Regions from separate parts of the Glutamicibacter sp. MOO4 genome, predicted to be linked through region 1. Evidence: riboswitches for the same ligand, from Rfam matches in the RefSeq annotation. Region 1 holds a riboswitch; each other region holds the start of a gene.
What was found. A riboswitch is a leader RNA that binds a small molecule or an ion and turns the genes downstream of it on or off. The one in region 1 is predicted to bind S-adenosylmethionine.
Positions count from the first base shown of each region.

Region 2: another riboswitch for S-adenosylmethionine. It lies ahead of AC1Z3F_RS13675 (flavin reductase family protein); the one in region 1 lies ahead of AC1Z3F_RS00875 (O-acetylhomoserine aminocarboxypropyltransferase/cysteine synthase family protein).
Region 3: another riboswitch for S-adenosylmethionine. It lies ahead of AC1Z3F_RS01725 (bifunctional o-acetylhomoserine/o-acetylserine sulfhydrylase); the one in region 1 lies ahead of AC1Z3F_RS00875 (O-acetylhomoserine aminocarboxypropyltransferase/cysteine synthase family protein).

Region 1 is NZ_CM167800.1:187,901-195,327, forward strand. Features, by position in the region: gene AC1Z3F_RS00860 (methionine synthase) at 1-198, opposite strand, end outside; gene AC1Z3F_RS00865 (putative oxygenase MesX) at 216-1,208, opposite strand; gene AC1Z3F_RS00870 (LysR family transcriptional regulator) at 1,330-2,271, shown strand; SAM riboswitch class I at 2,496-2,586, shown strand; gene AC1Z3F_RS00875 (O-acetylhomoserine aminocarboxypropyltransferase/cysteine synthase family protein) at 2,696-3,997, shown strand; gene AC1Z3F_RS00880 (cystathionine gamma-synthase) at 3,997-5,235, shown strand; gene AC1Z3F_RS00885 (HNH endonuclease signature motif containing protein) at 5,307-7,070, shown strand; gene AC1Z3F_RS00890 (gamma carbonic anhydrase family protein) at 7,067-7,427, opposite strand, start outside.
Region 2 is NZ_CM167800.1:2,923,419-2,930,845, reverse strand. Features, by position in the region: gene AC1Z3F_RS13685 (PaaI family thioesterase) at 1-295, opposite strand, end outside; gene AC1Z3F_RS13680 (AMP-binding protein) at 313-1,920, opposite strand; SAM riboswitch class IV at 2,263-2,380, shown strand; gene AC1Z3F_RS13675 (flavin reductase family protein) at 2,477-2,977, shown strand; gene dnaB (replicative DNA helicase) at 3,628-4,983, shown strand; gene AC1Z3F_RS13665 (ZIP family metal transporter) at 5,022-5,765, shown strand; gene AC1Z3F_RS13660 (hypothetical protein) at 5,789-5,929, shown strand; gene AC1Z3F_RS13655 (hypothetical protein) at 6,016-6,441, opposite strand; gene AC1Z3F_RS13650 (hypothetical protein) at 6,467-6,688, opposite strand; gene AC1Z3F_RS13645 (hypothetical protein) at 6,687-6,974, shown strand; gene AC1Z3F_RS13640 (MFS transporter) at 7,193-7,427, shown strand, end outside.
Region 3 is NZ_CM167800.1:374,836-382,262, reverse strand. Features, by position in the region: gene AC1Z3F_RS01745 (HNH endonuclease signature motif containing protein) at 1-1,207, opposite strand, end outside; gene AC1Z3F_RS01740 (SHOCT domain-containing protein) at 1,553-1,951, shown strand; gene AC1Z3F_RS01735 (SGNH/GDSL hydrolase family protein) at 2,022-2,879, shown strand; gene metX (homoserine O-acetyltransferase MetX) at 2,976-4,109, opposite strand; gene AC1Z3F_RS01725 (bifunctional o-acetylhomoserine/o-acetylserine sulfhydrylase) at 4,112-5,455, opposite strand; SAM riboswitch class IV at 5,559-5,679, opposite strand; gene AC1Z3F_RS01720 (VOC family protein) at 5,852-6,496, shown strand; gene AC1Z3F_RS01715 (CPBP family intramembrane glutamic endopeptidase) at 6,567-7,337, opposite strand; gene AC1Z3F_RS01710 (phosphotransferase) at 7,411-7,427, shown strand, end outside.

The DNA.
Region 1 (7,427 bases):
GGTCTGTTCGCCATCGCTAATGATGTCGATGCCACGCTGAGTCTGCTCCAGTACGGCAGCGCGCATGGCATCTTGCTTTCCTTCGCTCAGCTCGGAACCTTGGAGCTTCCAATCGGACCACAGGGTCTCAGGTTGGGCCAGCCATGAAGGCTTGGGGAGGCTGCCGACGATTGAGGTTGGAATTAGCTTTGAAGTCATCGTTTATCTTTCGATTCTCAGGCGACAGGAGTTGGGCAGGTGGCGGAAAATTGGTTGAGCAATTCTTGATTAGGGATGATGAAGTGCTCCTGCGTGTACTTACCCTGGCTAGCTCCGAGTCGGGTGCGTTCTTCGCGGTCGTAGTCGATCCGAGTCGGAGCGAAGTCCTGAGCGCTCAGGCTTGGACGGTAGACCGACGGGGCAGCACAATTGGCGTTGTAAATCTCGGGGCGGTAGATCTTCTGGAAGGTCTCCATCGTGCTAATCAGACTGATCAACTGCAGGTTGGTGTAGTCATTGAGTAGATCGCCACGGAAGTAGAAAGCCAGTGGAGCTACGGAACCTGCAGGCATGAAGTAGCGCACCTGCAAACCCATTTTGCCGAAGTAGGTATCGGTCAGGGAGTTCTCGTCCTGCTGGTATTCCAAGCCAAGGACCGGGTGACTATTGCCGGTGCGGTAGTAGGTTTTGGACGTGGAGACGCTGATGGCGACCACTGGCAACTGGTTAAAACGCTGCTGGTAGGCTTCCGAATCCAAGAAATGCTGGAAGAGCTGGCCGTGAAGGTCGCCGAAATCTTCAGGTAACTTAGGAGCACCCGAGCCGTTGCTGGCCGCCGGAAGCACCACACTGAAGTCATAATCACGGACGTAAGAAGAGAAATTATTGCCCACCATGCCATGGCTACGGGTACCGGTGAGGCGGTCGACAACGATGGTGTCTAGAACTTCAAGAAGCGGAAAATCCTGCTCTTCATTCTCGGCGGCAAAATGCACGTTGGCCGAGATGATTTCCAGTTCGAGCTCATAACGATCTCCGGCAGGATTGTCCCAGTGAGCCAGCGAATTGAAGCGACGGTTGATCATCGTCAGGGCGTTGCGCAGGTTCTGTTGGCGATTCTCACCACGGGCCAGATTTGCGAAGTTTGTGGTCACTCGCGAGGTGGCACAGGGAGTGTAATTCTCGTCGAATTTGGTGGTGCTAATGCTGAAAGTGAACTCGTCTGCCATGGCGGCCAATCTTGTGATGAGGGCCTGGGCAGGCCGAAAGTAAGTCGATGCGTCCATCATGCAGGGTCTTCATTGATATCAGGTAACTCGATATAACTATGGATTCATATAGACTCAATCTATGGTTCAGGGAACAAGCGGTTTAACACTCCAACAGCTTCGCTACTTCACCGCGGTCGCTACCGAGGGCTCCATCTCCGGTGCCGCCGACTTAATTTACGTCGCACAGCCCAGCATGTCCGCAGCGATGAAAGAGCTCGAAGCACGAGTGGGACGCACCCTGCTGGTCCGCTCGGCAAGGGGAGTGACGCTCACCCCCGAGGGGGCAGAATTCCTGGGTTATGCACGCCAGGTCCTAGAGCAGGTGGAGCTTCTTGAGCATCGCTACCTCGGCCGGCCTTCGGCGCGGCGCTTGCTTGGTGTCTCCACGCAGCACTACTCGTTTTCGGTTGACGCCTTTGTGCGCATGGTTCAGGCCAGCGGCGCAGAGGAGTACCAATTTTCGCTCCGGGAGACCCGCACCGAGGAAATCATCGAGGACGTACGCACCCTACGCAGCGACATTGGGATCTTGTACCGCAACGACTTCAACCGCAAAGTGATCGACAAGCTGCTGCGCGAATCCAGGCTTGTCTTCCATCCGCTGTTCCTGGCCGATCCGCATATTTTTATTTCACGCAGCAACCCGCTGGCCTCGCGTGCACAGGTGACGCTTGAAGACCTCGAGGACCTGCCGCGGCTTACCTTCGACCAGGGTGCAAACAACTCCTTCTACTTTTCCGAAGAGGTGCTCTCCACCCGTTCAAGCCAACGCGAAATTCAAGTCTCGGACCGCGCCACGATCTTTAACCTCATGATCGGCTTGGGCGGGTACACCATCTCCACCGGCATCATCAGCGACGAGCTTGATCCCTCCATCGTTGCCATCCCGCTGTCCATCGACGAGCGAATCGAGATCGGTTGGATCGACCACGCCGGGATCCCGCTCACCGATCAAGCGCAACTTTATTTGGAAGAAGTGCGTGCGGTGGTCGCCAGCTTTGACGTTGAGGTGCTGGGCTAAAACCGTAACAGTGTGTCATCTCTAGCCTTCGAGTCGTCACACTAGCAGGGCAAAACTGCTAGATTCCGCGGATTATGCTCAAAGTGGCGCGTCATAAACAGGTCGTAAACCCCGTGTCATCATGACAACTTGGCGACATATGAAGCGTGGCGACCTTGTATGAAGCCGTGAGCCCGATGCCGCTTGCGCCGCCCGGGGCAGATATCGAACCATGGAAGAACAACAAACCATCAAGAGCGACTAAGAGATCTGGCTCGAAGACGTCGCAGCAACCATCGGGAAACCGAAAGGTGCTAATGCCAGGGACGATGGAGCAGTTCCGAACGCTTTTAAGCGCACTGTGCCTCGTACCAAGTCAGTGTTCGGGCTTTGGTACGGGTTACATCTTTCGGTGCACTCCCTCGCTAGGAAACGAGAAGGAGCTATGAGCCAAGGAACCGACGCTGTCCACGCAGGGTATCGACCAAGCGGAGATTTCCGCCCGATGCTGCCACCACTACATAACTCCGCAGCGTACCAATTTGAATCCCATGCTGAAGCGATCGAAAAGTTCGCTTTGCGCCAGTCCGGGTTCACCTACTCACGCACCGGTAACCCCACCGTTTCAATCCTCGAACAGCGTGTAGCCGCGCTGGAAGGTGGAGCTCAAGCGGTGGCCACCGCCTCGGGACAGGCAGCTGTTTCACTGTCCCTGTTGGCGCTGACCCAGGGACCTAAGCACATTGTGGCGTCTTCCTCGTTATACGGTGGCACGGTGGACCTACTGACCGACTCCTTCGCCGACTTTGGCATCCGCGTCAGCTTTGTTGACCAAGCCGATCCGGCAGCCTGGGCCGGGGCCATCGAGGATGAGACCCGCGCGTTTTTCCTAGAGTCCGTGTCCAACCCGCTGTGCACGGTGGCCGATCTTCCCGCCATTTCGGCGATCGCCCACGAGCACAACATCCCGGTGGTCGTGGATAACACCCTGGCCACCCCGTTGAACTTCCGTCCGCTGGATTTTGGCGCGGATATTGTGGTCCACTCGGCTACCAAGGGTCTGGCCGGCCATGGCTCGGTACTAGGCGGCGTGGTGGTGGATTCGGGAAAGTTCGACTTCTCCGATCCGCTGCGTTGGCCACAGATTGCCGCCCCACGAGTGAGGTTGAACAATACTTCCTTGCTCGAACGCCACGGCTCTGCTGCCTATGCGATGCTGGTGCGTTCCAAGTTCCTGCACGATCTAGGTCCGGCATTAGCTCCGGCCAGCGCCCAAGGCATTTTGGCCGGCATCGAAACTTTGCCGGTGCGTGCAGCGCATGTACAGCGCAGCGTGAGCACCCTGATCCAAGAGCTCTCCGGCCACCCGGGCATCGCGGCCATCCACCACCCGTCGCTGTCCAGCCACCCGAGCCACACCTTGGCCCAACAGCTCACTCCCAAGGGCACCGGCTGCGTGCTGGCCATCGAGCTGGCGCACCCGTCGCTGGTTTCCCCGGTAATTGATGGGCTAGAACTGATCAGCTTGGCCGCGAATGTGGGGGATACCCGCACGATGATTTCACACCCGGCCACCATGACCCATTGCCGGCTCTCGGCCGATCAGTTGGCCGACGCTGGCCTGAACGCCTCCACCCTGCGCCTTTCGGTCGGGCTTGAAGATCCTGTGGATCTGCTCGCGGACCTGAACCGTGCGCTTGATAATGCACTAAACCGGGCCCTGGCCCCACAAACTCAAGGAGCATGATGACTGGCTTCAACACTCAGGCCGTACACGCAGGCCAGGAAAAAGACCCACACACCGGCGCGGTTGTTCCGCCGATCTACCAGACCAGCACCTTCATCCAAGACGGTATTAACGTACTGCGATCCGGGCACGAATACTCCCGCGGCTCCAACCCCACCCGCGACGGTTTCCAAGACCAGCTCACCATCCTAGAAAACGGCGCGGCCGGTTTTGCCTTCGCCTCAGGGATCGCCGCCGAAGATGCGCTGCTGCGTGCCGTGCTGGAACCGGGCGATCACATCGTTCTGGGCGCCGACGGTTACGGCGGCACCAACCGGTTGATCTCCAAATTGCACAGCAAATGGGGCATCACCTCCTCGGCGGTAGACATCACCAACTTGGATTCGGTGCGAGCTGCACTGCAGCCCAATACCGCCCTGCTCTGGGTTGAAACCCCGTCCAACCCATTACTTGGCATCGCCGATCTAGCCGGCTGGGCCCAGCTGGCCAAGGAAATTGGTGCGCTGCTGGTGGTTGATAACACCTTCGCTACCCCTTATCTACAGCGCCCGTTGGACTTCGGCGCGCACGCGGTGGTGCACTCCACCACCAAGTACATCGGCGGGCACTCCGACGTGCTCGGTGGTGCGGTAATTGTGGCCGATCACCTCTTCCGCGGCCAGTCCCTGGCCGAAGCGGTCGGCTACCAGCAGTTTGCCGGCGGTGCGGTGGCCGGACCGCAGGATTCCTACCTGGCCGCCCGCGGACTGAAAACCCTGGGCCTGCGCATGGAACGTCACTGTTCTACCGCCGATAAGCTGGCCCGCTGGCTTGATGCTCAGCCCGAGGTCACCCGCGTGTACTACCCGGGGCTGGAAACTCACCCCGGACACGAACTGGCCAAGCGCCAGCAACGCGGTTTTGGCGGCATTGTTTCGCTGCAGCTCACCGATGAAGCCGGCGCTCGCGCCTTCGCTGAATCCATGGAGTACTTCCAGCTCTCGGTCTCCTTAGGCGGGGTTGAATCGCTGGTCTGCTATCCACGCGAAATGACCCACGCCTCGCTGATTGGCACCGAACTGGAGATCCCGGCCAACCTGGTCCGCCTCTCGGTGGGCATCGAAGAGGTCGAAGATCTGATCGCCGATCTGGAACGTGGGCTGATTGCCGCCCGCGCAGCGTCGAACGCCTCGCGATCCGCGGCCAAGCCCGTAACCCAGGGAACCCGCCAGAGCGCATCCGCTTTCGCTACCGCGTAAATATCCACAGCTATCCACAGCCCGACCGAGTTTGCCCCGCAGATCAGTAGCTGCGGGGCAAACTCGTTTCCATGGACACAGCACAAGCACTCAAAGATCTGGCCACGGCGGCCCAACTGACCGCCAGCGCTACTACTGTGTTGTCCCAGACAGATCTGACCGCCGGCCACGCGGCCTATTTTGCACTCTTGACCGAGCACCTCGGCCAGCAGCAATCGCGCACACAGCTTCACGCCGCCCACGCGCTTCGTCGCACCGGCGCGCACAAACTTGATCAAGCCTCCTTTCAAGCCATCACCGACGCCGGCACCAACCCCACGCTGGAACAGATCGAAGCCACCCATGGCCGCACCATCGCCGGACGCACCCATTTTAAGAGTGCCCGCGGGTTGATGCATGACTGGTTGGACATACCGCGCAGCACCGCAGGGGACCGGTTGGTCCAAGCCGACTGTCTCATTGGCCGGATTGATGAGGCCGGCCAACAGCTCGATCCGTGGCTGCCGGAACTCGCCGCCACGTTCACCGACCCTACCGTGGACCCGCGGCTCGTTGCCGCAACGGCAAGCAAACTGCATTCGGCCCGCAAAGATATGGGCGAGGGCAAAGCCGGCCGGGACAAACTGCGCCAGCTCCAAGCCAAATCCGTTGCTTTCCTCAACGCCGAACCCAAGTCGGCCCGCAAACATATCAATGACCTTGTCGCCGAAGTGAAATCCGGCAAGCGCCCACTTAAAGCCCTGCTTGAATGCATCGGCATCTTCAAACGGGGCACGCGCCAGGGACTCGTGGAATATGTGTTGCGGGTTTTGCCCTCGCACGCCGCGTTCATTGAGGCATTTTTTGCCAAGGTGGATAACCCTGCCACCGTGGCCGGCAACCGCGAGCGTCTAAAGGACTCCGAGGCTCAATTCACCGGCGAGCCGGGCAGCGACTGGGACGACGAAGAAACAATGCCCGACTGGGCCAAGGGTGGAAACCGCTCCGGCCCGGACGACGAGGGTCCGGACGACTCACCCGCCGCCGACGATCCGGACGAAGATCCGGGCAGCGACGATCCGGACGACGATCCGGGCAGCGACGATCCGGACGAAGATCGTGACAGCGAGGATCCCGACGACGCACCGGCCGATTCGAGCGACTCACAAACTCCGGAACCCGCAGCTCCGTGGGAAGAGATGAAGCCCGAACGACGACGGCTGATCGGCCTGATGGCCCTACTCATGACCAACCGGACAACTGATTCGCAGCCTGAACCGGGATTCGGCTCAGCGCAGGTGAGCATCGTGATGAACTGGGAAAAGATGCAACGCCAAGCACAAGATTTCGCCGTCACCTCCAGCGGAATCCCGTTATCGCCCGGTGAAGCCAGAGCCGCGCTGTGTACCGCCGGCATTTACCCGCTAGTACTCAATGGCGCTTCTCTGCCCTTGGACCTCGGTCGAACTCAACGGCTCTTCTCCAAAGCCCAAGGCCGAGCGATCCGGGCCGCCTACCGAGGCTGCTCCTACCCTGGCTGCAGTATGCCCGCCGAACGCTGCGAACTGGACCATCTGGATCCGTGGGAAAAGGGTGGACGCACCGACATTGCCTCGGCCGACCTTAACTGCCCAATCCACCACATCGGCCGGCACTGCGGACTCTTCCGGACGGTCAAGATCGCCGGCCACCGGCCGCTGGTGTTGCTCTCCACGGAACTTGATCCGGAACAAAAGCTCCGGGTTAATACGTATTTCATGACGCCGAACGAGGCGCTTGACGCAGAAGCCATGGCGCAGCAGATGACGATCAGGTGGCGGGCTGGAGCGCTGGCGCTAGAATTTGCTGAAGCCTAGGCGTTCGCAGCCAAATGCTTGGCAGATAGCTCAAGGTAGTGCTCGGCGTTAACGTTCAGCCCGGCCACTTCCTCGTCGCTGAGCTCTCGGCGCACCTTGGCCGGCACCCCGGCAACCAGCGAACGCGGTGGAACCTGTGTGCCTTCGAGCACTAGCGCTCCGGCGGCCACCAACGACTGCTCACCAATGACCGCGCCATTCATGATGGTCGCACTCATACCCACCAGGCAACCATCACCCACGGTGGCACCGTGCACTACCGCCGAATGTCCCACCGATACTCCTGCGCCCAGCGTGCAAGGGAAACCCGAATCGGCGTGAAGCACCACGTTGTCCTGCAAATTGGTGCCCTCACCA
Region 2 (7,427 bases), 770 kb from region 1:
TGGCCTCGACCTGCACATGTGCTCCGGTGGAGGGGCGGAGGAAGTCGGTGGCGTTATGAACACCTACGGCAAACTGCTGGCGTTCGGCCACCGCGTAGCTGGCTCCCACGCTGCCAGCGCTTTCAACCATGGTGGCGTAAATGCCTCCGTGGACCACTCCCCAAGGTGTGTGGTGGTCTTCGTTCAGCTCCGCGTGCCCACGGACAAGTGTGGCTGAAATTTCATCAAAGACGAGACCGACACTTTCGGTGAACCGGCTGGTCTTATCGGGGATTGGTTGGTTGGTGGAACTCATAGCTGACTCCAAAACATTTAGTTCTTATTAAGCTGTTCAAGCGCTTGGGCTCGTAGTACGTTCTTTTGCACTTTACCCGTTGAAGTACGCGGCAAATCCTGCGGGAAAATGATGGTGCGCGGAACTTTGTAGCCAGCAAGTTTCTGCTTGGCGAAACTGATCAGATCTTGCGCGCTCAAGGTGGAGTCGCTGGCCCGGATCACGTAGGCCACGGGACGTTCGCCCCACTTCTCATCGGCGATGCCAACGACGGCCAGATCCAGTACCTCGGGGTGGGAAGCCAAAGCTTGTTCCACTTCAATGGTTGAGATGTTTTCGCCACCGGAAATGATGATGTCTTTGGCCCTGTCGCGCACCTGAATGTAGCCGTCGGGATGCATGACGCCTAAGTCGCCGGTGTGGAACCATCCGCCGGCAAAGGCCTGTGCGGTAGCTTCTTCGTCCCGGTAATAGCCGATCATGACGTTATTGCCGCGCAAGACGATTTCGCCCATGGTCTGGGCATCGGCAGGAACGTCGAACATGTTCTCATCCACAATGCGTGCCGACTCCGCGGTGATCATCCCGACGCCTTGGCGGGCTAGCTTGGCCGCGCAGTCGGTCGGTTCCAGCTGATCCCATTCTTCTTGGTATTCGCAGACTGTGTAGGGGCCATACACTTCGGTCAGCCCATAGACGTGAACGACTTCGATGCCCAGTTTCTGCAACTTGGAAATGATGGCCGGGGACGGTGGAGCTCCAGCGGTGGTGATGCGCAGCGGAGCCTGAAGTTGGTGCGCCCGAGTCGAGTCGGCGATGATCGAGCAAACAGTCGGCGCGCCGCACAGGTGGGTAGTTCCCAGGTTTTCGATGGCATCCCACACTGCATCTTCACGCACTCCACGCAGGCATAGATGGGTGCCGCCAACTGCAGTCACTGCCCAGGGTGTACACCAGCCGTTACAGTGAAACATCGGTAGCGTCCAGAGGTATCGGGTCGCTGAGCTAAGGCCTTGATGATGCGCTTCACCCAGAGAGTTCAGGTAGCTGCCGCGGTGCGAGTAGAGCACACCCTTGGGCTTTCCCGTGGTCCCCGAGGTGTAGTTCAAGGCGATGGCAGAGCGCTCGTCCGCGATCGCATAGGGCAGTTTCTCATCGCTGGCGGTAGTCAGCAATTGCTCCAACGTGCCATCAACTTCCACGTTCGGGCGTGGGGAGGTGAACTGATCGTCGGTGATCTCAATCAGTGCCTGCAGGCTGGGGTTTTCGCGTCGCAGGGTTTTGGTGTTCTCCAGTAATTCGGTATCGGCCAGGAGGAGCTTCGCTCCCGAATGATCGATGATGTACTGCAGCTCGTGGGCCGAGAGTCGCGTGTTCAAAGCGATGAGTACACCTCCGGCTAGTGGCACGGCGTAGTGAGCCATCAGCATCTCAGGAGTGTTTGGTGCCAAGACCGCTACTCGGTCACCGGGTTCGATGCGCTCGGCTAGTACTTGAGCAAAACGGTGCACCCGAGTTTCAAATTCTTTGTAGGTATAACTACGAGTCCCATGAATGATGGCGGTTTTGCTGGGGTAGGCCTCAGCCGAGCGTTCAAGGAAACGCAACGGAGTTAGTTCTGAATGGTTGGCCTGAATTTCTACCATGGAGGTATCCTTCAATCATCATCTCTGGCAACGGCGGCAGGCAATGAATGGTGTGACCCATAACACTGCATCTTTTATCGTGGCATGAACCTGAACACCAGAGAAAGAAACCCGGTTTCATTACGGTGGGCGGCCCCAGAAAAGCGTTGAAGCGGCCTTGGTGACCGAGCTGGGCAGGATGTCACCGATAAGCGGATTGCGTTATAGATCACACATCTTCTGAATAATTGACTGCCAGACACCTCGATATAGGCCTATGCGTCGAATGAATCATTGAATATTGCGATTTACGAAGTGATTTGTTTGACGATACTTCGTCATGACCCATATCGTTTTAAACAGAATCAAGAGCATCAGCTATAAGCCCTGGCTTGCTGATCGGCAACCCTCTCTACGGTAGTGGGGTGCTCCAGGTGAGGATTCGGTTTCGCGCTAAATGGTGTTGAAACAAGTACCGCGCACTGCGTGAATGATCAGTGAGTAGTGGATTCGGGGACGCCGAACCGTTTGCTCGGGTCTCTTCAGCGCCGTGGGCAAGACCAGAAGGAATCGAGCCATGTCATTGAATCGTGAACTTGACCCGCTGACGCTCCGCAAGGTTTTCGCTCAGCACCCCTCAGGCATCGCAGCTCTTTGCGCCGAGATTGACGGTGTAAAAACCGGAATTATCGCTTCGTCGTTCACCGTTGGTGTTTCGTTGGAACCTGCGCTGGTGATGTTTGCAGTACAGAAAACTTCTAACACCTGGCCCAAATTACGCGAAGCTGGCCATATTGGCGTCTCAGTGCTTAGCGACCGCAATGGGGGAGTATGTGCGCAGCTCGCCTCAAAGACCGGCGACCGCTTCCGCGGTGTAGACACTGCCGTCACTGATCAGGGTGCGCTGTTTATCGAAGAATCCACATTGTGGCTGGAGACTTCCATCTACAACGAAGTTGAAGCTGGTGATCACTGGGTCGTCTTCTTGGAGGTGCATGGGCACCACGCCTCCGAACATTCGCCACAGATCTTCCATGATTCACGATTTCATTCAATCCCAGTTCCTGAACTCGTCTAATACTTCAGCTAGCTAGTTGCTCAAACGCTCCGGAAGGAACACATGGTGTTCCACCCGGAGCGTTTTTGCGTGACGGCAGCATTTTGATGATGTGGTGAGTTATCCACGGGGACAAAAGATGTCTTGGGGGCAAAGAAATGTGGACGACGTCGTTTTTGAGGGTCAAGTTAACCGCTTAACCTACGGTGACTAAGGGTTTTAGGAGAATCTCACTATCCACAGGGTTATCCACACGCCTGTGGGTGATGTGTGTAGAACTCTGTGCATATCGCTAATAACCCCGAATTCCGGGTGCTTTTGGCTGTTGATAACTCTGCGAAGGGTGCCGCAACCTTCAACAAAATATCTTTCTGTCCACAGCTGTGTAAACGCAAACACCCAAGTCAAAACATATTACCGAATGGTAATAGTTATTAATCCACAGGGTTCTCCCCAGTTAGTGAACAGGGCAGTCCACAAGTCAGGCCATGTTATGCACAGGCGCTGTGGATAACGAGGTTTACGTGAGCAAATAACGGTCTTAGTGTTGACTTTGGGACAGAAATATCCACAGACGCTTTTCAGTTGTCGGTATCGACTGACATGATGGAGCGTTGCCATCTGGCAAGGAAGTTTTTCCCAGCGGTTCAATAGGGATGGAAGTGGCTGTAATGAGTGCTGAGCCGGTTTACGAGGCACGGGAATCCGACGCGGGGCGCAAGCCGCCACAGGACATCGAGGCGGAAATGTCCGTGCTCGGTGGCATGATGCTCTCCAAGGACGCCATTGCAGACGTAGTTGAAGCGCTGCGTGGCACCGATTTCTATCGTCCCGCTCACGAATCCATTTACGAAGCAATCATCGATCTTTATGGTCGAGGAGAACCAGCCGATGCGGTGACCGTTGCTGACTTACTGACCAAACGTGGAGAGATCTCACGTATTGGTGGCGCCGCATATCTGCACAACCTCATCCAGCAAGTCCCAACGGCTGCGAATGCTGGATACTACGCAGAAATCGTACGAGAGCGCGCGGTACTTCGTCGTTTGGTGGACGCAGGTACCCGCATTGTTCAGATGGGTTACTCGCCAGACGGTGAAGTTGATGCCATCGTCAACGAAGCTCAGGCCGAGGTCTACAAGGTTGCCGAAAACCGCAGCAGTGAAGACTACGTACGGCTTTCGGACATCATCGAAGGCACCGTTGACGAAATCGAAAACGCAGCCAACGCGGGCGACGGCATCACCGGCGTACCTACCGGTTTCTACGAATTTGATGAGCTGACCCAGGGTCTCAAGGGTGGTCAGATGATCATTATCGCTGCTCGTCCCGCCGTCGGTAAGTCGACCTTCGCACTGGACTTCGCACGCTCTGCAGCGATCAAGAACAATATGGCTACCGTCTTCTTCTCCTTGGAAATGGGTCGCAACGAGATCGCGATGCGCCTGCTTTCGGCAGAAGCCTCCATCCAGCTTCAGGACCTGCGTAAGGGTTCGGTGGAAGACTCGCAGTGGACCAAGATTGCAACCACCATGGGTCGCTTGAACGAAGCTCCACTATTCATCGATGATTCGCCGAATATGTCCATGATGGAAATCCGCGCCAAGTGCCGTCGACTCAAGCAGCGCAACGAGCTGCGCATGATTGTTCTTGACTACCTGCAGCTGATGAGCTCGGGCAAGCGCGTTGAATCCCGTCAGCAGGAAGTCTCGGAGTTCTCGCGTAACCTGAAGTTGCTGGCCAAAGAACTCGACGTTCCGCTGATTGCACTGTCTCAGCTGAACCGTGGTTCCGAGCAACGAACCGACAAGAAGCCAATGATTTCCGATCTTCGTGAATCGGGCTCGATTGAGCAGGACGCCGACATGGTTATCTTGCTGCATCGTGATGATGTTTACGACAAGGAAAACCGTCCGGGTGAAGCTGACGTGATCATCGCTAAGCACCGTGCGGGTCCAACTAAGACCATCACCGTAGCCTTCCAGGGTCACTACTCGCGCTTTAATAACATGTCCTCAGAGGGCTAGTCCCAGCCAGATTCGATTTGCTGGCTATAGTGAGTTCCATGATTGCTTCTTTGCAGGCTCTGCTGTGGGGTACGGTGGCCGGCTCGGCACTCTTGCTGGGTTCCGGTGCGGCCTGGTGGTTCAAGATCCCAAAAGTTTGGGTCTGCGCGATCATGGCTTTCGGCGCCGGAGTATTGGTCAGTGCGCTGAGTTTTGAGTTGGTGTTAGAAGCCTTCGAAACCGGTGGCCTGCTAGCTACCATCGCTGGCGTGCTGGTAGGTGCCGGACTATATTTCTTAGCCAATCGACTACTGGATTGGCGAACGAAAAAGCGTCAAGCGAAGTCAGGCAATGGCAGCCAAGGTGAATCTTCAGGCACCGCCCTGGCGGTTGGTGCACTGATTGACGGTATCCCGGAGTCGGTGGCCTTGGGCCTGACTGTGGTTACCAGTGCGAGCATCAACCCAGCCATGCTTATCGCCATCTTCATCTCGAATGTTCCCGAAGGTCTGGCCAGCACAGCTCAAATGAAGGACGCCGGCCGCCAAGGCAAAACGATTGCCGCGCTATGGGGATCCATCGCAATTTCTTGTGGGCTGGCTGCCTTCTTTGGCGCACTTGTTATGCAATCCATGCCTGGGCAGGCTCTGGCTTTCGCTACAGCAGTGGCCGCAGGTGGCATCCTGACCATGATTGCCGACTCGATGATCCCTGAAGCCTATTCCGTTGAGCATGACTACACCGGGTTGTTGGTTACCGCCGGTTTCCTCTCGGCTTTTGCCTTGCACGTGCTAGGTGGCTAACAACAAGCTGGCAAGATTGGACTATGCCTTCAAACCGTAGTCCCCGCCTGCCTGGGCCCACTACAGAATCGATCTACGCACCGCAGTATCTTGCCACCACCATCGGCATGTTTATTCTGGTGTTCCTTGTTGCCTTTGAATCTATGGCGGTTAGCGTTGGCTAACCTGTTACGCTGTGACTCTTCGAAACCTGCATCAGTCCCAAGTTTGGGCGCATGTTCGGATTTATAGAAATACAGCTGGAGCTGTTTCAAGAATCAGTCCTAGGGGCTTTGTCTGCCATTTTGTTGATCAGCGGTGACAGGAGTAGGTATCCCAGGGTTGCGGTGACGGAGGCTATCATCGCCGCCTGATATTCGGTCATTACCATCCGGTAGCAGCCGAGCAGGACGACAAACGACAGAAGCGTTTGTAACGCTTGGGTCGCGACTTTGCTTGCGCTACTAAATACTTTGAGTACGATTCGATCGGATATTTCGCCTAGAACCAGAATGACCAAGACAAAAACTATGGTCAGCAGTGGCGACCAGAGAAGTATGCCATGTTTAGGCGCACCTAGTTGAGGGAACCACAGCGGTATGAAAAACCCAACTAGTACGGGCAGGCCAGCTATAAGGGTTACGAGCGATAAATAAAGCCCGAATCCCAATTTTTCTGACGTCTTCAGTGTGTTCATTGGTACCTAACGTTATTGGGCCTGCTTATACCCCTGCAAAGATGACAACCCAAGTCGCGGTCGCTGCTGCTACGTCGTAAGGGATGCCGAGTGCCATAAGGCCGGTGATGATGGGTCCTTCTTGCCAGTTTTCGAGATCTTCGAGAAAGTTGGCAATTTTTTTCGCGTAAGGGCGCATAGCTTTGGGCAGCTTATCGGCGCTGTATCGAAGTGTAACGAGTAATGCTTTTTTGGCGAGCGAAGTCATGATGTTTGCTGGCTTGGCGACACTGATTGGCCCTGATTGTTGTGCTGCCATAGAGTTTGCGATTCGTGCCGAAGTCGCATCGGAGGCAACGGAAGCGCGCTTTGCAATTTCTTTCCAGTCACTTGCTGTCAGTGATATTGAAGTGCTTGAAACGTTCTGGATTACTCCCACTGCCTTGGTGGACGGAGCCGAGGGGGATGCATTTGCTGCTAATGGAGTCAGTACCAACGCTGAAGAGACTGATACGGCTGCGGAGATGCGAAGAACTTTTGAATTGAACATATAAATCCATCCTTGAGTAATGAAAGTGCGGGCACAAATGACTTTATTATCTATCTCTACCCACTGTAAATACTACTTTTGTAGGATGCCTGCCGACACGATGATCCCTGAAGCCTATTCCGTTGAGCATGACTACACCGGGTTGTTGGTTACTGGCGGTTTCCTCTCCGCCTTCGCCTTGCACGTGCTAGGTGGCTAACCACAAGCTGGCAAGATTGGACTATGCCTTCAAACCGTAGTCCCCGCCTGTCTGGGCCCACTACAGAATCGATCTACGCACCGCAGTATCTTGCCACCACCGTTGGCATGTTTATTTTGGTGTTCCTTGTTGCCTTTGAATCTATGGCGGTTACCACCGTCATGCCGTTGGTCAGCGAACTACTGCACGGGCAACGCTATTTTGCGTTGGCTTTTGCCGCTCCGATTGCCAGTGGCATGCTGGGCATGGTCGCAGCTG
Region 3 (7,427 bases), 190 kb from region 1:
GCCGACATCCTGGGAAGCAACAATGCACATCCCTGAGACGAAGCAGGTCCTTCATCGCCTGCGAGGGGCGGTAATTCCTGCGCTCAACATCGATCACTGCGCCGGTCCATGGATCGGTGAGCACCCTCTGGAATGATGGCGCATCTTTTGCCAACTGCACTGCGAGCCCGACCGGAATGGGCCCGTATCCTTCTAAATCAGCCAATGCTTTGGTGGGATCCACCAGCATCTCCAATGCAGGAATGGTGATAGAGAGTCGAGGCTTCAGCGGTGTACCCTGAGCGCCCGGCCATCCGTTGATCATTGCATCGGCGTATACATCCGCCAGGATCTGATCTTGCGTCCGCTCGTCTTTCGGGTCGTTGACCTGATCAGTAGCCCAGCGCAGCGAATTGGTGATCGACTTGATCACGTCGACACGGTGGTAGAGCTTTAGGCATCCCATGCCATTTTCCTCTTCCCACCAAGTGACCTTGCGAGCAGCCTCTGACTTCTTGTGTCGCTCCGCAGCTGCCTCTGGATTCAACCTGTCGTGATAACGGCGAGCTCGCTGATAAACAACATCGTCGTTTGCCGTTCTAGCCACCGGCAAAAGTACACGTTCCATAGTCGCGATCTGATCCGGTGCAAGGTCCTGAGCAAACTTGATGATGTGCTGAGCCGCTTTGCGGGTAATTTCACCCGCGGCCAGCGCGATCAGAGTGTCCTTGCAGACGTGCCGTAGCCCCTTAGCAGTGAACATCCGCTTGCTGACTTTACGAGGGCTTTCACGCAGGACAATTGCGGCTTCCGCAATGAAGTTGGAGTTTATGACCTGGTCATCGCTCGGATCAACGCCATAGAATTCCGCACTCCTCTGGGCTTCGCGAACTTCTTCAGGCGAGGCAGCGTACTGGGTAGCCAGCACCTCGGCAAAGCTAGTCCCGACCTGCTCAACCGAGTCAGCTAGAAGAGTTGAGGTTAGCGCATCAAGGCTGCTCTTCAGTCGCTGTACCTTGCCCAGCCGATCCAGCGCATCGCCGGGACCGTTCACGGGCCCGGCATCAAAGAGTTCATTAGCCAACTTCTTCATCGGTCCGTTATAGAGCTGATGGTCAACATGGTTAACAACGACGGAGTCCAAATGAGATTCCCTACGGGTGCCCGCAGGGTGCAACGGGAGACGATGTTCATCGTCATAATCTTCTACAAATTCTGGATTTCTCATGCTTAATTTTCCCACTCAGAACCGACATTTTGTACTAGTTAATGCCTACCTGTGGATACTCATTAGTATATTTTTACGATTATTTGCTCATGCGAACTGAGGGTCCGACCCGGCGCTCTCTGCGCCAACGGGCCGCCCTCCATCAAGAGGGATGCGCACTGCGTCATAGAAACCATCAAGGTCATCAGGGATTCAGATAGGCTCAAGAAATTACAGATCGATAAACATTTCAATATTCACTACGCCATACCAAAAACGCGTGGTTGACTAGCACAAAGGATTTCATTGCCTTGCTGTGAGCGCTTCGCCAGTAGAGCAGATTCAGCCCAACCAGAATTAGGTTCCATGAAAAGTTTCGAAGTAATTGAGGAGTACACCGAGGTCGACTCAACCGACACGTCCAGCTTCGGTTTTATAGAAGACTCTTCGTCCAGCGGATCAGGATTTATTGACACGGCGTTCGACCTAATGCAGGTTCTGATCGGTATTTGTGTGGTTCTCTTCTTGGCGGTCGTGGCCTTCATTATCTATTCCCAGGTGCGCAACTACCGCAAGATCAAGAGCGCTGGAATGGACCCACTAACCCTCGAGGCAGAATTGGCAACTCGGTTGGCACAATCAGATTTGCTCGCCCCGAAGAAGTCTCTGGAAGCTAAGTTGAATGAACTTGCCGATCTTCGCACCCGCGGAGTCATCTCCGGGGAAGAGTACGAGCAGGCTCGCCGCGACGCGCTCAAGGAATAAAGGGCACGGTGTTGCAGATCATCCCTGAGACTGATTGACGGAACGTTACCACAGGGTAACAATATGAATTGTGTCTAAAGACTTTGATTTCGAAACCAGCAACTCCACGGAAAAAACGCTCCATCCTTGGCGCCGCTATGTTGCCCTAGGTGATTCATTCACCGAAGGGATCGGCGATCCAGATCCATCAAATGCAGGACAGCATCTTGGCTGGGCCGACCGTCTGGCCCAGGAGCTAAGCACCTCAGTCTCGGACTTCGCCTACGCAAACTTGGCGATCCGCGGCAGGCTAATCGGCCAGATTGTCGCCGAGCAGTTGGCGCCGGCGATTGACCTGAAGCCGGACTTGATTTCGCTGTGCGCGGGCGGCAATGACGTACTGCGCCCGGGCGGAGACCCGGATAAGATCGCGGACATTCTTGACGGCGCGGTCTCCAAGCTCAGCGCCACCGGTGCGACGGTGCTCCTTGTTACCGGTCCAGATATTCGCGATACTCCGGTGCTCGGAAGCATCCGCGGCAAGGTCGCGATCTACAACGAGAATGTGCGCGCCGTCGCCGCTCGCTACGACGCGATCGTGGGCGATATGTGGGCCCTGCGTGAACTGCACCAACCGCAGATGTGGGCACCGGACCGCCTGCACTTCTCCCCTCTGGGGCATCAGCGAATCGCCGCCATGGCGCTGGATTCACTCAACGTACCGCACACCTTGGATACCAAGGTGGAGCCGGTGCAGGATCTACGCACATGGCGCGAGGCACGCTTTGAGGATCTGCACTGGGCGCGCGAACATTTGGCTCCATGGGTGCTGCGTCGTTTACGTCACCAGTCGTCGGGTGATGGCATCAGCGCAAAGCGTCCGTCGGCCACACCATTTACCGTGGCTAAGCCCAATGATTCTCTCGGCGCCGGCGACTGCGCACAATAGGGATTAGATAACAGCAAAATAGTAGGGACAGCATCCACCGAAAACTGGTGGCGGCTGTCCCTACTGTTGTATGGGCTCTTGTATGGGCCGACTTCTTTAGCGGTTAAAAACCGTTGTGCGCAGAACACCATCGAGCTGATGCGCGTCGGTCAAAAAACCATCGTGCCCAATCGGGGAATCAATAAAGTGCACCGGCACCGGCGTTGGCAGTGCCGCGGCTAACTTGTGCGATTGCTCCGGGAAGTACAGACGGTCCGAGCTCACAGCGACCACCAGCACGTTCACATTTTCCAGCCTCGCCAAGGCGGAACCCAGCGAGTCGTGACCGCGCGCCACGTCGTGGCTCATCAGCGCTTCGGTCAATAGCAGGTAGCTATTGGCATCAAAGCGGTTGGCCAGCTTCGTGGCCTGGTGATCCAGGTAGCTTTCCACTTGGTAACGACCGCGCGGCCCAGAGAGTTTGCCCGTGGGCGCCTCGCCAGGCTGTGCGGTGCGACCAAAGCGCGCCTCAAGTTCAGCTTCCGAACGGTACGTGATGTGCGCCAGACGCCGAGCCAGGCCTAGCCCGGCATGTGGGCGCGCATCGTTGGCGTAATAGTCTCCGCCAGCAAAGTTCGCATCCAGCCTGATGGACTGGGTCTGCACCTGAGCGAAGGCGATCTGTTCCGCGGTGGCTTGGGCACTAGATGCCATCACCACCAGGTTTTTGACCTGCTCGGGGAATTCAACGGCATACTCCAAGGCTCGCGCCCCACCCATGGAACCACCAATCACCGCATGCCAGGAGCTAATTCCTAGCTGGGCGGCCAGACGCGCTTCAAGGCGCACCGAATCCTTGATGGTGACAAAGGGAAAGCGCGAACCATAGGGCACACCGTGTGCGTCCGGCGAAGCCGGCCCGGTGGATCCATTACAACCGCCGACCATGTTAACGGCGAGAACGAAGTACTTTGTGGTGTCGATCGTGGCCCCGGGGCCGATAAAGCCGTCCCACCATCCGGGTAGGGATGAATGCCCCTGGGCGACATGTGCGTCGCCGGTCAAAGCATGCATCACCAGCACGGCGTTGGAGCCATCGGCGCTCAGCTTGCCCCACGTTTCGTAGGCGAGTTCTACCTGTGGCAGGTAGCCGCCAAACTCAAAGTGGTACTCCCCCACAGCGCTACGGCGCGTCATGCCGTCTTGGCCGTGGGCGAGCGGTGTTTCTTCGTTGGTTGCAATGGATGCCATACCTAGAGCGTTTCCTGCAATTCCTTATTCTCAAGGGCTGCCACAGCGTTAAAGCCCAACTGGAGATCGGCCAAAATGTCCTTGATATTTTCTAGTCCGACGCTCAAGCGCACCAAGCCGGGGCTTACGCCCGCGGCAAGCTGATCGGCCTCGGAGAGCTGAGCGTGGGTGGTGGACGCCGGGTGGATGGCCAGCGAGCGCACATCGCCGATGTTGGCCACATGGGAGTGCAGCTCAAGGGCGTTTACAAAGGCTTGGCCTGCCGGCGCACCGCCAGAAAGCTCAAAGGCGAGCACCGATCCGGCGCCGTGCTGGCTGTACTTCTTGGCGCGCTCAAACCATGGTGAGGAGGCTAGGCCCGCATAGGCGACCTGCTGCACTTCATCACGGGCTTCGAGCCAGTTGGCCACTTCCCGCGCGTTTTCACCGTGGCGCTCAACGCGCAGGGACAGGGTTTCTAGCCCCTGGGCGATCAAGAACGCGTTAAAAGGTGACAGCGCCGAACCCAAATCGCGCAAGAGCTGGACTCGCGCCTTGAGGATGTAGGCCAGGTTGGCGCCGAGGATGCCGTTCACGCCAAGATCGCGAGCAAAAACCAGGCCGTTGTAGGACTCGTCCGGGGTATTAAAGCCCGGGAAGCGCTGCGGGTCCTTGGCAAAGTCGAAGTTGCCCGAGTCCACAATCACCCCGGCGATCGCGTTGCCGTGACCGCCCAGGAATTTGGTGGCCGAGTGGATGACGATGTCAGCCCCAAATTCGATCGGGCGGATCAGGTACGGAGTGGCCAGGGTGTTATCCACCAGCAGCGGCACTCCATTTTCATGGGCGATCTTGGCGATTTCTTCGATGTCCAGCACGTCTTGGCGTGGGTTGGAAATGGTTTCGCCGAAGAACGCCTTGGTGTTTGGGCGCACCGCGTCGCGCCAATCCTGCAGGTTATCCGGGTCGGCCACAAAGCTGACCTCGATGCCCAGGCGCTTAAGCGTGTGCTTGAGCAGGTTCTGGGTTCCGCCGTACAAACTTGGGCTGGCCACCAGGTGATCGCCGGACTCGGCGAGGTTCAGGATGGCCAAGGTGGTCGCGGCCTGTCCGGAGGACAGCAACAGCGCACCCACGCCGCCTTCTAGATCGGCGATGCGAGTTTCTACTGCGTCGGTGGTGGGGTTGCCGATGCGGGTGTAGATCGGTTCCAGTTCCTGCAGCGCAAAACGGGCTGCGGCACTTTCTGCGTTTGGGAAGACGAAGGAAGTGGTCTGGAAGATCGGTAACGCCCGGGCACCGGTGGTTGGATCTGGGGTCTGCCCGGAGTGGATCTGACGGGTTTCAAATGACCAGTTATTGCTCATGGTTTCCTCCAAAAATAGTTCTGTGACTTTTGGGGTAGACCACTGAGAAGACACCGACAGGAAGATCCTTGTCAGGGTAGCTTCGTCAAGGCACTTCCAGGGTTACCCGCGCTTGTCCTTAGCAGCTTTTTGCTCTTAAGGGCCAGGTCTTCACCCGGGGCACCCCACCGCGGTTGGAGGGTTGCCGCCCAGTAAGCCGGGGCTTGTTACTGGGACTCATGACCTACTTCCAGTGTGCCCGAAAACCGAAGATTTTTGCAATGTGAGAGCGCAAAATGGGTAGCAATCGGTCATATTTCGCGCCAGGCGCGATTTGGGTGCAGAGAATTCGATCACCGATAAAAAATTAGGCTTGCCTAAGTAGAGACTGTCATCACATGTTGTCATGATGGGCACATGATGAGGTTAGATCACGTAAGTTATGCCTGCGGCCCAGATGGGCTGTTGCCAACCGCGCAGAGAATCTCCGAGGCCTTGGGTTTGGAGTTCGTTAAGGGAGGCGTGCATCCGCGCTTCGGAACACGTAATGTCATCTTCCCGTTGAAGCATGGTCAGTATCTGGAAGTGGTTGAAGTGCTCAACCACCCCGCCAGCGACAAGGCCCCTTTTGGCCAAGCGGTACGAGCGCGTTCAGAGCTCGGCGGCGGCTGGATGGGCTGGTGCGTTTCGGTGGACGATCTGTCCAGCGCCGAAGACCGGTTGGGTCGCAAGTCGGTTCCAGGCAACCGCAAGTTCCCCGATGGTCGCGAGCTGACCTGGCAGCAGATCGGCATTAAGGGTTTGATCGCCGACCCGCAGTGCCCGTACCTGATTTCCTGGGACGAAGAAGCCAAGGATCTGCACCCTTCCAAGGCACTTGAACCGAGCGGCGCGATCAGCGAGATCACCATTGCCGGCTCGCGTGATCGTGTGCTGGAATGGTTGGGGCAACCTGAAAACGTGCATCTTGGCCCGGTGGTTATGGACTACGAGGCACCCAACGGTACCCCGGGAATCATGACGGTGACCTTCGAGACCGAAAACGGTCCGGTTGTGCTGTAGCAACGTTTTTCAAAGGTAGGCGGGGACAATGGCGTCCCCACCTACCTCTTTTTATGTGCTGTTTTTTCGGCTAGCTACCGATCCCGATCGCCGGACCGATCAGGGCATAACCAACAAAGCCGATGGCATCAAGTAAGAAGTGCGCGATCACCAGTGGCATCACTCGACCGTACTTTTGATAAACCCAGCCGAACACCACACCCATGAGCATATTGCCGATCATCGGCCCCACTCCTTGGTACAGGTGGTAACTGCCGCGGATCGCTGCCGAGCCGATGATCGTGGTCCACAATCCTAGGTTCAGCTTCTTTGCGTAGGTGAACAGGAAGCCGAGCATGAGCACTTCTTCCAGAACCGCATGGCGCACCGCCGAGAGTAACAACACCGGTACGCTCCACCAGTAGTCCCCTAGGTTGGCCGCCGAGATCGCGGTGGTGATCCCCAGTGCTCGGCCGGCTGCATAAACGCCTAGGGTGCCAAGCCCCATGGCTAGGAACAGGCCGGCTCCAAAGAGCGCATCCTTGCCCTGGGTGCGTAGGTCAAAACCGATCTCCCGAACCCCTCGCCCGGTGCTGCGCTTCATCAGGTAGAGGGCCAGCAGCACCGGTACCAAGGCAAAGAGGATATCGAGTAGCTGGTAGGAGAAGTCAAAAAATTCTCGGCTGCTCAGTTGGTTGTTCAGCGACGTGGTCTGTTCGCGCAACGGTCCGCGGGTGAGTTTGTCGGCAAAGCTAAGAATCGAATACACCGCGCTTTGGCCCAAAGACAAAGCTAGGACCACAACGATCTCAAATTTCAGGATCTTTCGTGTTGGGCTTGGCCCAAATTCTTCGACACTCACGCAATAGATCATAGGCTGATTAGGCTGTGTTTAGGCTGAGGTAGCCTAAAGGTAGTGAAGTAAAGGAGCATGAGTGAGTCGTCCTGCCAC